Regions from separate parts of the Thalassotalea crassostreae genome, predicted to be linked through region 2. Evidence: predicted binding sites of a transcription regulator. Region 2 holds the regulator's gene; each other region holds the start of a gene.
What was found. The regulator FNR, encoded in region 2, switches genes on or off when oxygen is low (the NO sensors DNR and NnrR bind a similar motif). The targets are predictions, from matches to a motif close to TTGATCTAGATCAA.
Positions count from the first base shown of each region.

Region 1: napE (periplasmic nitrate reductase, NapE protein) is a predicted target of FNR. The motif match lies at 1,542-1,555, and genes of this name have one in related genera.
Region 3: LT090_RS16870 (DUF3149 domain-containing protein) is a predicted target of FNR. The motif match lies at 1,883-1,896, and genes of this name have one in related genera.
Region 4: LT090_RS10735 (universal stress protein) is a predicted target of FNR. The motif match lies at 1,887-1,900, and genes of this name have one in related genera.

Region 1 is NZ_CP017689.1:3,085,435-3,089,129, forward strand. It holds gene LT090_RS13280 (tRNA(Met) cytidine acetyltransferase TmcA) at 1-1,403, opposite strand, end outside; gene napE (periplasmic nitrate reductase, NapE protein) at 1,675-1,836, shown strand; gene napF (ferredoxin-type protein NapF) at 1,843-2,367, shown strand; gene LT090_RS13295 (chaperone NapD) at 2,345-2,605, shown strand; gene napA (nitrate reductase catalytic subunit NapA) at 2,618-3,695, shown strand, end outside.
Region 2 is NZ_CP017689.1:2,096,377-2,100,071, reverse strand. It holds gene uspE (universal stress protein UspE) at 41-961, opposite strand; gene fnr (fumarate/nitrate reduction transcriptional regulator Fnr) at 1,167-1,889, opposite strand; gene LT090_RS09115 (sulfite exporter TauE/SafE family protein) at 1,933-2,601, opposite strand; gene ccoS (cbb3-type cytochrome oxidase assembly protein CcoS) at 2,598-2,804, opposite strand; gene LT090_RS09105 (heavy metal translocating P-type ATPase) at 2,801-3,695, opposite strand, start outside.
Region 3 is NZ_CP017689.1:3,452,700-3,456,394, forward strand. It holds gene LT090_RS15005 (alpha/beta hydrolase domain-containing protein) at 1-1,388, opposite strand, end outside; gene LT090_RS16870 (DUF3149 domain-containing protein) at 1,686-1,814, opposite strand; gene LT090_RS15010 (hypothetical protein) at 2,170-2,718, shown strand; gene LT090_RS15015 (M14 family zinc carboxypeptidase) at 2,956-3,695, shown strand, end outside.
Region 4 is NZ_CP017689.1:2,497,359-2,501,053, forward strand. It holds gene LT090_RS10730 (hypothetical protein) at 852-1,763, shown strand; gene LT090_RS10735 (universal stress protein) at 1,958-2,809, shown strand; gene LT090_RS10740 (universal stress protein) at 2,950-3,695, shown strand, end outside.

The sequences.
Region 1 (3,695 bases), 990 kb from region 2:
CGAACTGATTGCTTTACTTTGCCAGACAATTCATCGTCTATTTGCCCTTCAGCTAGCAATAATGCAACGCCTACAAGTTGCTGTTCAGTCGATTGCACAATTAAACTCACTTTCGGGTTATCGAGCAACATCATAAGGTCGCTCGGCTTAGTTTGATAGTGAGCGGTAACCAACAAGGCAAAAACCCGTCTCAATAGCGGCTCATCACTAGATAATTGCTGAGCACTAATATACTGGTGATCAATGTCATTTATAGACTGAATGCTTAACTGCGCCTGCTTCGCATCTGCTAACTTGGCATTTAACAACAAAGCGTCAAAACTAAAACGCTCTAGCGGATCATTTTCAGCCCAACGAATTGGTTGTTTAATATGCAGCAAATTAGCATTCGGCCTTGTATGTTTAACTTCATTGACAAACTTAGTACTAAATCCTCGCCCGGCCCCTTCATAGCCATGGACGGTAGAAACAAAAACCTGTCGATGATAGTGGCCCAACAATTGTCTTAACTGCGGCAATGGGATACCGGCCGCTTCATCAATTAATAAAAGATGACAACTTGGTTGATGTTTAACTAAGGCGTCAATGGCAATAAATTCAACGACACTAGAGCCATAAAATACTTGATTGCCTGTGCGTTTAGAGTTTGGCATAAAGTGCTGAATTTGGTTAAAAAACACACTGAGACTATCAGGATGCGGCGCGCTGATGATGATACGCTTGTCCTGCTTTTTTAATAGCTCTACCACGGCTATAGCGAGGGCACTAGATTTACCGCGACCTCGATCAGCGGTGAGTATCAAAGGTCGGTCACGATGGCCTGTCAACACTTGTATTATTTTCTCAACAGCTACGGCTTGTTCAGCAGTAACACAATTTGATTTAAAGTCGTCACTAAACTGGTCTTGGATGACTTGCTTTAATTGATTAATTGCAATTGGTTCATTTTTTTTGGTGTTGGGCAATCGTTGTAAAGATAATGGCGACTGAGGACAAACAAAATCAACGTTGTCGTAAGTTTTCGCGATTTGAATAAAGCGCTGACAAAATAAACTGCTAGAAATCAATGGCTCGGGTAAAACAACAATTGCATGTCCACCAGCAACTAAGGTGCCAGAAAGCGCGGCGAACGCATCGACATTAAAATGCTGCTCTGCTTCAAACACTAATACGTCGTGTTCTTGCCCTAAAAACTGTTTAAAGTTTCGGTTATCAGCCTCAATATTTCCATTACTTTCACTGTTGCTAAAGTGCAATATTGTCCGCGTTTTTAAGGCCAAAAACACTTCGGCAAGTTGCTCCTTTAGCCAAGTTTCGTCGCCTTGTATCAGCAAGGTTCCACGAAGACGCTGGGCGCTAAATTCAACATGGCTTTTAGAAAAATATTCAAGGTAATTATTCAAATCGACACTCACCGCTATATTGACACTAAACAGTTAATTATTATGGATATTTTATAAGTGTACCAGAGTTAACAGTAAATATAACGCCCTTTACATCTGTTCAATTATTGAACAGCCGACAATTTAGATTGACTTTACTTAATCTAGATCAATAATAAACCTATTATTTTTACGAATTAATTCAAATTAACGCCTATAATCTTATATAGTCAATTAACAAAACATTAACAGCAACTTTATATCTTAATAATATTTAAAAACGAGAGATGCCATGACTGAAATAACAAACTCGGGTGAGCAAAAAAAAGATGAACGTAATACCTTTATTTTCCTCGCTGTATTTTTAGGTCCAATATTAGCGGTTGCGATTGTTGCCGCTTATGGATTTACCATTTGGATTAGTCAATTAATAATGGGCCCTCCAGGCGTTTGATAATTCATGGAAGTTGTTATCGATAAATCCAAACGCAATTTTCTACGTGGCCGTAAGCTACCAAAAAAGGTAGAAATACGTTTACCGTGGATAAAATCAGAACAAGCCTTTATTGACGGTTGCACTCAATGTGGCGACTGTATTTCAGACTGCGCACAAAACATTATTATTAAAGCAGACGATGGATTTCCGAAAGTAGATTTCTCAATTGATGAGTGTACTTTTTGTGAAAAATGCATTGATAGCTGTGAGCAAGATTTATTTGTAGAGGCTAAGCAACACTCTGCATGGCCAGCTCATCTCAATATCAAAGACGATTGTTTAGCAAAACAACAAATATATTGCCAAAGTTGTAAAGATGTTTGCGAACCACGTGCAATCGCATTTAAGTTTATCGATAACGCCATACCAAAACCAGTGATAGACCAAGACGCATGTACCAGTTGTGGCGCATGCATCAGTGTTTGTCCGAGCAATTCAACTGAGCTTGTACTGAAGGAAGCATTTAATGGAACAACCAGTAAAAACTAACGAATATCATGTCGCAAGCTTCATTGCACAAATTGATATTTCGCAAAAAAAAGCGGTAGAAGAAAGCATATTATCGACTCCGGGCGCTGAAATTCACGCGACTTCAGATACCGGAAAAATCGTATTTACCATTGAAGCTGACAACCAGAAAAAAATTGGCAAATACGCAGACATTGTTAGGGACCAGGCTGGCATATTCACACTTGCACCTGTCTATCATCAATATTTAGAAGAATAACGGGGAACACTAATGAAATTGAACCGACGTGAATTTATAAAAGCTAATGCTGTCGCGGTAGCGGCAACGGCCGCTGGTGTTGCAGTACCGGCTGCTGCTTCAAATATTATCACTTCAAGTGATATGACAAAATTAAAATGGGACAAAGCGCCTTGTCGTTTTTGTGGCACAGGTTGCAGTGTTAACGTCGCCACCATGGACAATAAAGTTGTGGCTACTCATGGTGATATTAACTCACCAGTAAACAAAGGCCTTAACTGTATCAAAGGTTATTTCCTATCAAAAATTATGTACGGTAAAGACCGATTAACCTCGCCTTTATTGCGCATGAAAGATGGCAAGTTTGATAAAAACGGTGATTTTACACCTATTACTTGGGACCAAGCTTTTGACATTATGGCGGAAAAAGCCAAAGCAACGCTTAAAGAAAAAGGTCCATCTGGTGTCGGTATGTTTGGTTCAGGCCAATGGACAGTTCAAGAAGGTTATGCCGCAGTAAAACTTTATAAAGCTGGTTTCCGCTCTAACAATATTGACCCAAATGCTCGTCACTGCATGGCCTCAGCCGTTGGTGGTTTTATGCGTACCTTTGGTATCGATGAGCCTATGGGTTGTTATGACGATATGGAACATGCCGATGCATTTGTGCTTTGGGGTTCTAATATGGCTGAAATGCATCCAATATTATGGACTCGTATTACTGACCGTCGTTTAAGTAACCCTCACGTTAAAGTTGCGGTACTTTCAACATTTGAACATCGTAGTTTCGACTTAGCTGATAATGGCATGATCTTCACGCCACAAACTGATTTAGCAATTTTAAACTACATTGCTAACTATATTATCCAAACTGATCGTGTAAACAAAGATTTTGTTAACAAGCATACAAATTTCAGACTAGGTAATGCTGATATTGGTTATGGATTGCGTCCAGAGCATCCTCTTGAGAAGAAAGCCAAAAATAGCGATGCAAGCAAAGCCGGTGGTTCAACACCAATGAGCTTTGAAGAATACGCTAAGTTTGTGAGTACATATACAGTTGAGTACACATCAAAACTATCTGGTGTCCCAGAAAATAAACTAAAAGCAT
Region 2 (3,695 bases):
AGATTGTTAAGCAATAGTCGCAATAAATATAATGAATTGGTTATTTCAAGAATGGTGATTCATAACCGTCAGGCTTTAACGCCAATAAATCACAGTTAAGTCTGTCTATTACATGCTCAGCAGTATTGCCGATAAGTACAGCTGAAAGACCTGTACGACCCACTGTACCAAGAATGACGAGTTCTGCATCGATGTCGTTAGCTACTTTTTCAATAACATCCTCTGGTAATCCTTCTTCAACGTGCAGAAAATCATAATCAATGCCAAATTTATCAGCATGTTCTCGCATTACATCGCGGTGATGGTTCTTCATTGCTTGGTTATATTCATTGGCGTCAAATTCCGGAATTTCTATAGCAATATTTATAGGTGTTCCAGGGTAAGAATTAACAAAATGAGTATCTGCGGTGATCAACTTACTAAGATTAAGGGCTTCTTCGGTAATTTTGTTATTTAGCGATTGATGCTCGAGTTCTTCGCTACCAACGTTAACGGCAGCAAGTACATGACCATTTTCTGGCCATTGATGTTCTTTAACAAGTAATAAAGGTACCCAACATTTTCGAATTAAATGCCAATCCGTTGGTGTGAATATCACTGACTGCAGTGCAGGGTGTTCATGAGTACTTTTTACTACTAAATCGAAGTTATTATCACGGATTTCACTTAATATCGCGTCAAAAGGTCGGTTGTGCCATACCGCTTTAGTGCTAATATCACACGGCATGTCTTTAATGAGGTCTTTGAGCCATAGTTCTCTGTCATTAACTACAGTTTCTCGCATTGCCTCTCGTTCTTCACCTGACAGCATTGTGGTCATTTCGTATGAAAAGTCGTAGATAGTTAAAAAAGCAGTAATCCTTGCGTTGGTTTTGCTCGCAAGGGTGCATGCCCTTGCCAATGCTTTTTGGTCTTCTGTAGTCGGGTCAATAACAACGAGGATATTTTGATAACTTTCCATGAGTCTGGCCTTAATTAACGAGAATTTGTATAAATAAACGGTATATTAAGCTTAATCGCTTCTATTGATTGTTACAAATTTGTTAGCATTAAAAATAGTAATAATCATAGCTTATTGATTCGTATCAAATATTTTAAAAGATTATGTGATTTTAAACACAAAAAAGGCACCGTTTAGGTGCCTTATGTAAAGAGTTAGTCCTCGGCTATTTATTAAAGCCTGCAAGTTGGTATAACGCGTCCTTATCAATAATCGTTATAAACTTATTTTCGACTTTAATAAGGCCTTCTTTTTGAAACCTTGTCATTAAACGAGAAATAGTTTCAATTGTTAAGCCAATATAATTACCAATTTCACTGCGAGTCATCGGCAGGTTGAATTCCATATTTGATAAATTACGACTACCTAAACGATGGCCATAACTTGCTAAAAATGTAGCAAGTTTCTCTTCGGCATTTTTACGGTTTAATAATAAAATCATCTCGCTAGAGCAGAGTATTTCGTTGCTCATTAAATTCATCATTTGTGCTTTAAGCTTAGGGATTTTATTAGATAGCGTATCTAATACTTCAAATGGGATCTCACAAACCATTGACGTTTCTAACGCTTTCGCGAAACTTGGATGTTTTTTCTTAGAAAGCGCATCGAATCCCATTAAATCACCAGCTAAGTGAAAACCAGTGATTTGTTCTTCACCTTGTTCTGAAATTATAAACGTTTTAAAAGTACCTGAACGGATGGCATAGAGCGTATGAAGGTTTTCGCCGGCTTTAAATATTTGTGTATTTTTTTGAATCGGTTTTTTACGAGAAATGATGTCGTCAAGTAAGTTAAGCTCTGATTCATTTAAACTAAAAGGAAGACACAATTCACTTATGCTGCAATTTTGACACTTAATATTATTCGCAACCGGGATTGTTTGAGGCATAACTACTAACTTCTATAAACTATTAATTAATCGTTAAATTTTACTAAAATATTTGTTGTAGAGCAATCATTAATGAATAACCGCCATATGCAATTAGAAGTAGAGCGGTTAGGGTTCGAAAAATGTCACTGCGTAAGGTTGTGGTGATAAATGCAAATCCTGACGCTAAAGTTAATAGAGCGGGTAACGTTCCTAAACCAAAGGCAGCCATAATTAATGCGCCATTTAGCCAATCAGCGCTTGCTACAGACCATGTAAGGGTTGAGTACACAAGGCCGCAGGGTAACCATCCCCAAATTGCACCTAACCCCAATGCTTGCTTGATATTTGTTACCGGTATAAATCGTTTCGAGAATGGTTGTAGGTACTTCCATAAATACGAACCAATGGCCTCAACACGATTTAATAAGAATGACCATTTGGCAATGTATAGACCAAGTAATATAACAAAGACTGCAGCAATAACTTTAAGCCAAATAATATGATCGCCGATGGATTTTGCCGCTAACGAGCCTGTTAAACCAGCAATAGCGCCGGCGATAGCGTAGGAAGAGATGCGTCCTAAGTTATAGCTTAAAAGTAACGAAAAGTTTAGCTTACGTTCACCGGCAATTGATGACGTCAACATTGTGGTAATGCCACCGCACATTGCGACGCAGTGTCCTGCACCCGCTAAACCAATCAAAAATGCCGATAAAAAGTCTAAGCTCATTTTTTCTTTTCTAGTTCTTCGTTGCTAGAGGTTTGATTATTTTCGCGAGTGTTGTTTTGTTGCTTATCATCGTCAAATAGAATGCTCATGCCTTGTTTCTCAAGATCATCAAATTGTTCTGTTTTAACCGCCCAGAAAAACAAATAAATGGCAATCGCCGTAAAGACCAGAGCAACAGGGATAAGAATATAGATCACGCTCATGACTTTAATAACCTTAGTGAATTGGTAACCACGATAATAGAGCTTGCTGACATACCTAATACTGCCATATATGGCGTGATAAAACCACATACTGCCAGTGGCAGGATTATCGAGTTATAAGCAAACGCCCAAGCAAAGTTTTGTTTCACAATTCTAGATGTTTTATTGGATATGCGGGTGAGATTTAATAAGCTTGAAAGTTGGTTATTAAGTAAAATAACATCAGCCCCACTTTTTGCTATTTCCGTACCGCTACCCATTGCTATTGAAATGTGAGCTGCGGCAAATACTGGTGAATCGTTCACACCATCGCCAACCATAGCAACGTTTTTTCCGTATTCTTGTTTTTGCTTGATAAGAATTAGTTTATCAGTCGCTGTGCAGGTATGGTGGACCTCTCTGATATTAACTTGTTGGCAAAATTTATTTACACCGGCTTCACTGTCACCACTGATCAAAAGAGCGTCGTTGCCTTTTGACGTCAATTCTTGCAATACGTGCTTAGTATCATCGCGAAGGGTATCTTCTAAATAAAATACGGCAACCAGCGTATTGTCTATCGTCATTAAGCATTGAGCATTATAATATTTTTCAGCAATGTCGCATGTTTCATTTATCCAACTTACTTTGCCGATATTTACCGTGCTTGGCATTTGGTTGCTATCAATGAGTGTCGCACTGATGCCACAACCTGGGATCACGTCAATATTTTTAGTGTTAATGTTAAAGTCACGATATTCACTAAACGCCTTGGCAATAGGATGCTCAGAACGCGTTTCTATTGCGGCGGCAATGGCGAGTAATTGTTGCTCATTATAGTGCTCGCTAAGTACCTCGACTTTGGTTATCGCAAATGCGCCATTTGTCAACGTACCGGTTTTATCGAACGCA
Region 3 (3,695 bases), 1.4 Mb from region 2:
CGGTCAGCGATAACCCACTCACTCAGATGCGATAACAGCGAGCGTAAATGAGGTTTAAAATTAAGATTATTACCGCGAAAAATTAGATTGTCTTTATCAACTAATTTTATATTGTTGGTGCTTTCAACAAAGTGTTGAGCTGAAGCTAAGTGAAAGATTCTCTCATTTTCTAATGGCGCCATATCAAATACTTTATGGCTATGGGTAAGACCTGCAGCACGTCCCCAATATTCATATCCCGTATTGGTATAGAAAATTTTAGGATAAAATGGTTCATGATTACGTTTTAACAAACCAATTTTTTGATTGGTTATGTCAGATCGAATACGTTGAGAGGTAAACGGAAAAACATCGGTTGGATAGAAAAATGCAGACATGCGATGAGCATCACGAGACGGCTGCGCAAATCGATGATTGAAACTGCCGCGACCTGCGCCAGCAGTATGAATAAACATCCCATCGTAGGCAATTATCCCATCTTCAGTTTCATTAAATCCTTGATGTAGGAAATGACGTAAAAATCGACCAGTTTGTGACACCCCATAGGCAATTGCTTTGGGTACGTAAAACGGATTGCTTTCTTCTTTAATATACGCGGCTGTATCACGTATTATCGCTAAGCCAATGCCAGCAACTTGAGGGTCTCTCGCAGGGTACACTAATTCATATATGCCAGGACTGAAATCACCAACGATCGATTTACCGTCGGAGCTAAATTGCCATTGATTACGAGGCACAATTGCTCGCAAACTATCACGTCCCATTCGCTTGGTAAGCCAGGCTTCATCTTGAGTAGCAAAGTCTACGGGGTAAATTGTTTCTATATTATCGCGGTGCGCTAATGTTAATAATGATTTGTTATTATCAACGGTCCAATCACTTCTAACCCATCCTTCGAGATCAATAATACGTGGTAATTCTGCGTACATTAAATCGTCTTTATGGGGCACATCGCCTTGCCAACCTACCCAGACAAGTGACAAACCTAATTCTTGGATCAAGCCATCGCCAAGTGCGGCGCTTTTATCTGGCATTGCCACTCTAGGAGCTAGATTAAAATATGAAAGAGCCGATTTGCCACCACGATTGCTTACTTCGACAATTGCGCCGCGTCGATCTTTTGGATTCTTTGGTTGGATAATAAAATAATTAGCTTTTGCGCTTACCATGCCTTCAGCATTAGGTATCGCTAACTCAATATCGACAATCTCTTTGTTTACCGCATTGTTAGGATCAAACTCAAAATAAAATTCACCGCTAAAAACTTGCAGTGTCATATCTTTCATATGAATAGTTTTACTACTGTTTACCGTATGCTTGACTATGGCAGCTTGGCTAGACAGCGAAACCCCTGCTAATATAAGCAACAATACCTGAACAAATTTCATTACTAATTCCATTATTTTTAATTATCTAAGCGCGTGTAGAAAGCCATTTCTACTTAGATAGATTGTCAAAACTTAAATTCTATTTACTTAGCTACAGCTTAACCTTGTTGAAATCAATTGCAAGTGATTGAATCTATTCGTTGAGAATGGCATAGCGTGACAAGTTACTCTGTAACGTCAATTGGCAGGTTTAGTATTTGCTCGATTGATTGCAGATTTTATTAAAGACGTGCCTATGCCCCACAGAATATGAGGCATATTAACAACACAGTGTGTTTCAAAAATAGCAGTAATGGTTTACTCGTTGTTGTTAATCTTAGTCATAAAGTAATAAACGTAGTACGCTATAATTACCAACACAGTTAATAGTCCGCCCGCTGAAAATAGTACGATCGGGTCCGATAATAAGAAAGCTAAGTTATCCATAAAAATTCTCCATAAAAGTTATTCAACTATGTGTTTCCTATAGAATAAAACAGTGCATAAAGACCACTCTGATCTAGATCAACAATTGATTAACTTACGTTACTTTTTGTAACTAGAACGCCGGAATGTTTGTGTGCATTAATGAAGTACAATGTTACTTGTAGATTAAGCAGCTAAATTGACTCGTTAATTTGGCCTGTAAAATTGAGTTAACTCATTCATTCAAATAATTTCAAACCTTTTACGCCTTTTACGCGACTAACTAATTAAGAGAACAACAAATAAAAAGCTCTAATCAATGATTAGATCCACATCTTTGAATAAAAGTTTAAAAAATTAATTAAGGATTAACACAATGAATTTAGTTCAAAAAACCACAACAGCAGTAGCTGCATTATTAGTATCAGCGGTACTTAGTAGCAGTTACGCAGACGCTTTAAAGGACGGTGAATACACAATCACTTTGATGAATAATTGTAAAGTTGTTAGTGAATATGCGATGAACAGTACTCAGTTTCAGGCATACAAAGAGCTGCAAAATGCGGAGCAAGAAATGCAAGATTTAGAGCAACCTATTGAAGAGATCCAGCATCAAATAGAGCAATACAGCGATGAAATAGAACGCTTATCAGAAAAAATTGAACAGCAAACTGAAGCTGGTAATTTTCACAATACCGCCGAAGTAAAAGAACTAAATAAACTCTCTTCAAAGTTGAGTACGTTAATGAAAAAGCATCAACCATCATTCGATAAACTCAATAAACAAGGCCGAAAAATTGGTGATGTAGCAATGGTTTTTGAACAAGCAATTCAAGCCAATGTTCCCGATATAAAATATGATCAAATGCGCATTTCTTCAGCTGAAAACAAACAACAAAACATTAACTGCTATGCAGCTAATTAATCCGTTAACTATCAGATTGATTATAAAGTGAGGCTTCAATTATAGGCTTTCAACTTCTAATTACTAAATGGCAGGCGTTGGCCTGCTTTTTCATTTACCTTCAGAGCAAGCATTTATTGCCTATTTATCGCTATCGATGGCTGTTAACCCTTTACAGTTAATCAACTACCTTTATCTTTTTGATATCCACTTCTATAGTTAACATGTTTAAAAAAACAATAAATAAAAGAAGGGACTATGAGAATTTCAACACGATTAGCTGCACCTTTATTACTGCTTGCAGCAGCTTTTAACGCTACCGCAACAACGGTGATGAAGCCGACTCCCCTAGCTGAGGCAAAATATCCAAATATTTTAACCGGAACTTATGATACAAAAATAACCTCACCCAAGGATTTCCTCGGATTTGAAGTTGGTGAAAAAACGGCTACACCGGAACAAATTAATACCTTAGTGAATATTTGGGCTGAGCAAAGTGAACGTGCCAATATTGTTGAGTATGCGCGTACCTATGAAAATAGACCACTGCACTATCTTACGATTTCTAGCGCCAAAAACATTAATGACTTAGATACTATCAAAGCCAATATTACTGCGCTAAGCACACCGGATGACTTATCCAAAGGCGACATTGTCAAGTTAATCGAGCAGACCCCTGCTACGGCGTGGATGGCTTATTCTATTCACGGTAATGAATCCTCAGGCGCAGACTCTTCGCTAGCCCTAATTTACCATTTAATTGCAAGTGAAGATGAAGAGGTCAACAACTTACTTGATAACCTTGTTGTACTCGTCGATCCTATGATGAACCCTGACGGTCGCGCCAGATTTACTAAGCAATTAGAGCAAAACAGAAGTGCTACACCAAATTTTGATGTCCAGTCTTTATTGCACAATGGTGTTTGGCCCTTCGGCCGAACTAACCATTACCACTTTGATTTGAATAGAGATTTTTATTTTGCGGAAAACCCTGAATC
Region 4 (3,695 bases), 400 kb from region 2:
TTTTTACTTTAGTTTTATTTAAGGTTTTAAATAACATTTTCTATTTGCAGGAGGCAATATGAACAAACATGGACGTTTCTATTCTTTTAACTCGAGAACAACTTCCTTTTTACCGACTCGTGTTCGCAAATCTTTAGTGTGTGAACTGCAGCTGCGCAGAAAGCGTATCTCTCTATTTACCCAAATAAAATCTCAGTCTGTCTCTGAAACTCTTGTAGCTAATCAATCAGCAATTCGAAGGGATCTTCATGTGAATAGTCAAAATCTGGGGAAAATATCTATTCGCAAATATTAATGATGACCATATTTCTACTCCGGAGACTAATTTTACAAATTAACCACTGCGGAGTGAATTAAAACGTTAATGGAGTAACGTTTAACTAGGAGAAAGCTCAATGGATTGAGTTATATGCAGGGAGCATAAAGGACGCCAGGATACTGGCAGTCATAGCATTCAAATAGCGCTACTTCTGTAACAGCTAAGCTAAAGTAAACAAGGCAGACGCTAAAGCATAGAAAGAAGCGACAAAATGCCATGACAAAGGGTTGATCAAAAGGATCCGATCATTCCTTGCTATGGATAGCAAAACAGAAACCACAGGTTTACTAGGTTTCGGAGAAATTGAGGTGTTGTAGATAGTAATTAATACCCTATGGATGGGGTAATACTATTGCTAATCGACCTCAAGCATTCTCTACATAGGTTCAAAAAAAACTATAAATATTAAACCGCTGTTGAATAGGGACAACGCCAATATAACTAGGGTTAAAGAGTTTAGCCATAAATTAGCAGTTACTCACCGCTATAACTTACAACTTACAACTTACAATGCAAATGAAAAGGAATTCACATGCCACGCAAACCAAGATTATACATCGCTAATATGCCGCACTTAATACAAGTATGTGGCAATAACTTACAATCATGTTTTTACTGCTCCAATGACTTTAACACCTACATCACAATACTTAATGCAAGCATAAATAAAACTAAGATAGCCCTACATGCCTTCGTTTTATTGGATAATCGCATTACGTTATTATTAACACCAAGTGATGAAGACAGCATAGGTCGATTAATGCAGGTAGTGAGTAGCAGTTATGTTAAGTACTTTAATCGACGATATCAGCGCACGGGTTCATTGTTCCAAGGAAGGCATAAATCATCAGTCATAGAGCCTAAGCAATTTTTACTATCAGCGATGCATTACATCGAGTATGCGCCGATTGTCAGTGGCATATGCCACCAACTCATCGACTATCCGTGGTCGAGCTATGGGCAAAATGCACAGCATCAGATAAATGATTTGTGTTTAGATGTTAGTCCCCACCCTATCTACTTGATGCTCGCCGATGACAAGCTTAATCGCAAGAACTGTTATCAAAGCATAAGTACACTAATTGACTCTAAAACGTTGAGCGATTTTATTACTGAACGTCTAAGCCATAACTTCCCTATTGGCGACAGTCAATTTTTGCGAAGTTTAGCGTTAAACCATAACTTCTACTTTACCAAGATGAAGCCTGGCAGACCGAGAAAACAGGCGATTTATCAGGGTGGTTTAGGCTCTGAAAACGGTCCTAAGTGCGGTTCTGAACAACGCTCTAGCAATGGCTCTAAGCAAAGCATTGAACTAGGCAATAGACAACGCGTCCCTATCATTGTCCATGAACCTAATAACAATGATTTAAGCCCTGAAAAAGGCAATGTCAAAGGCACCGTAAAAATTACTTCAAAGGTTTTCGACTATACCGTGATATAACAAGACATTACTTGCTATGAACAGCTTAAATCGAGCTAAAAATCGTATCCTTATAATGGCATTTAAGCGCACTTAAAAAATGTAAATAAATTGCTAACAAACGACCTGGTTTTATTGAAAAATATGATTCAAATCAAACCGAACTTGTAAAAAGTGATTATGCTTAGACTATAAACATAAAACTCAGGTGAGCTATGAACAAGATATTGGTTATCGCGGATGCAAGTATTGAAAAGAATATCGCTATAAGTGAAGGCGACAAGTTAGCTAAAGCTTATGATGCAACCATGCACGTTGTCTATTTTTTCCATGAAGATTTACGTGGTTTAAGAGCAAAAGGTGAAGCGTTTAAACAAAGCATTCTTGCTAGACTTGACGAAAAAGCGAATGACCAATTGGCCGAATACGCCAATAACAATCGTTATACTTATGAAGTTGTTTGGGAAAAGCACGTAGACCAATGGACCATTGATTACTGCCAAAGCCATGATCCAATTATGGTATTAAAAACCGGCCATCGCAGTGAGCGACTATTCTATACGCCAACTGACTGGCAGCTTATTCGTTATTGCCCTGCTCCGGTGTTTTTATTATCGGAAGAAAAATGGAAGCGTGCCGATGACATCTTAGCGGCAGTGGATTTAAGCACCAAAATTGAAGACAAACAGGCACTTAACCATACCATTTTAGCCAAAGCAAAAGAGTTGGCTACTAAACTCGATGTGAACGTTCAGGTATGTTACACCCCACTATTTTCAACGTTCTTAAGAGATCTTGGTTTGCAATACAAAGACGAAGTTGAAGTGGAAACTGAGAAAACCATGGCGCCGGTTATCGCAGAGCTTAGCGCACAATACCAAATACCGGTCGAGAACTTCCACATAAAAGCCGGTAAACCAGAGCAAGTGATCCCATCAACAGCTGCCAAACTTCGCACAGGCATTGTGGTTATCGGTTCCGTTGGACGAAAAGAAAAATTACTCGGTAGCACCGCAGAAAAAATCCTTGGTCTATTAAAAACCAACGTAATGGTGCTTAAACCCTAACGTGGCATGAGCACGATAACACAAACATATAGGGCAAAATAAGTAGGGTCAGATCCACTTAATTAAAGCTCATTTAGCTATCTCGCTTAGATTTTCTCACAAATACTCACGCAAACAGACACAGTGAGAGGGACAAAACAATGAACACAATTTTAGTCATTAACGATTCACAAGAACAAGATTACACTGCCATTAAACAGGCAGCAGATTTAGCCAAAGCCTACAAAGCAAAATTACATATCGTCAGTTTTTGCTATCACAACCTTCGCGGCGTGGTTGATATTGAAGAAGCGAAAGCGCGCATCGTTCAAGATCACCATGAAATTGCCGCGAATAAACTCGTGAACACCTTACAAGGCGTTGCTGACTATGATTTTGAAACGGTTTGGGAAAAGAACGTTGCGCCTTGGGTTAATAAATATGTGACCGACTTTAAACCGACAATGGTCATCAAAACAGGCCATCGCAGTGAAGCGCTCTTTTATACGCCAACGGATTGGCATTTGTTAAGAGAATGTCCAGCTCCGGTGTACATAGCCGCTAACAAAAAATGGCATAAAGCAAATACTGTACTGGCAACCATTGATATTGAAACATTGATGCCAGACAAGAAGCAACTTAATGAAAAGATATTGGAGCACGCAAGCATATTAGCCAAGCAATTAAATACAGAATTACACGTATGCTATGCAGTGCCGATTACTCCGATCCTTCGCAAATTAGGCATTCACAACAAAGAGAAAATGGAATCTGATTATCGTGCGGATCTTGGTGATGTGCTCAAGCTCATTGCAACGAGTTTTGGCATTGATATTAACAATATTCATATCAAAGCCGGCCAAGTAGACAAAGTGATCACGTCTGTGGCTGCAGATTGCAAGGCCAG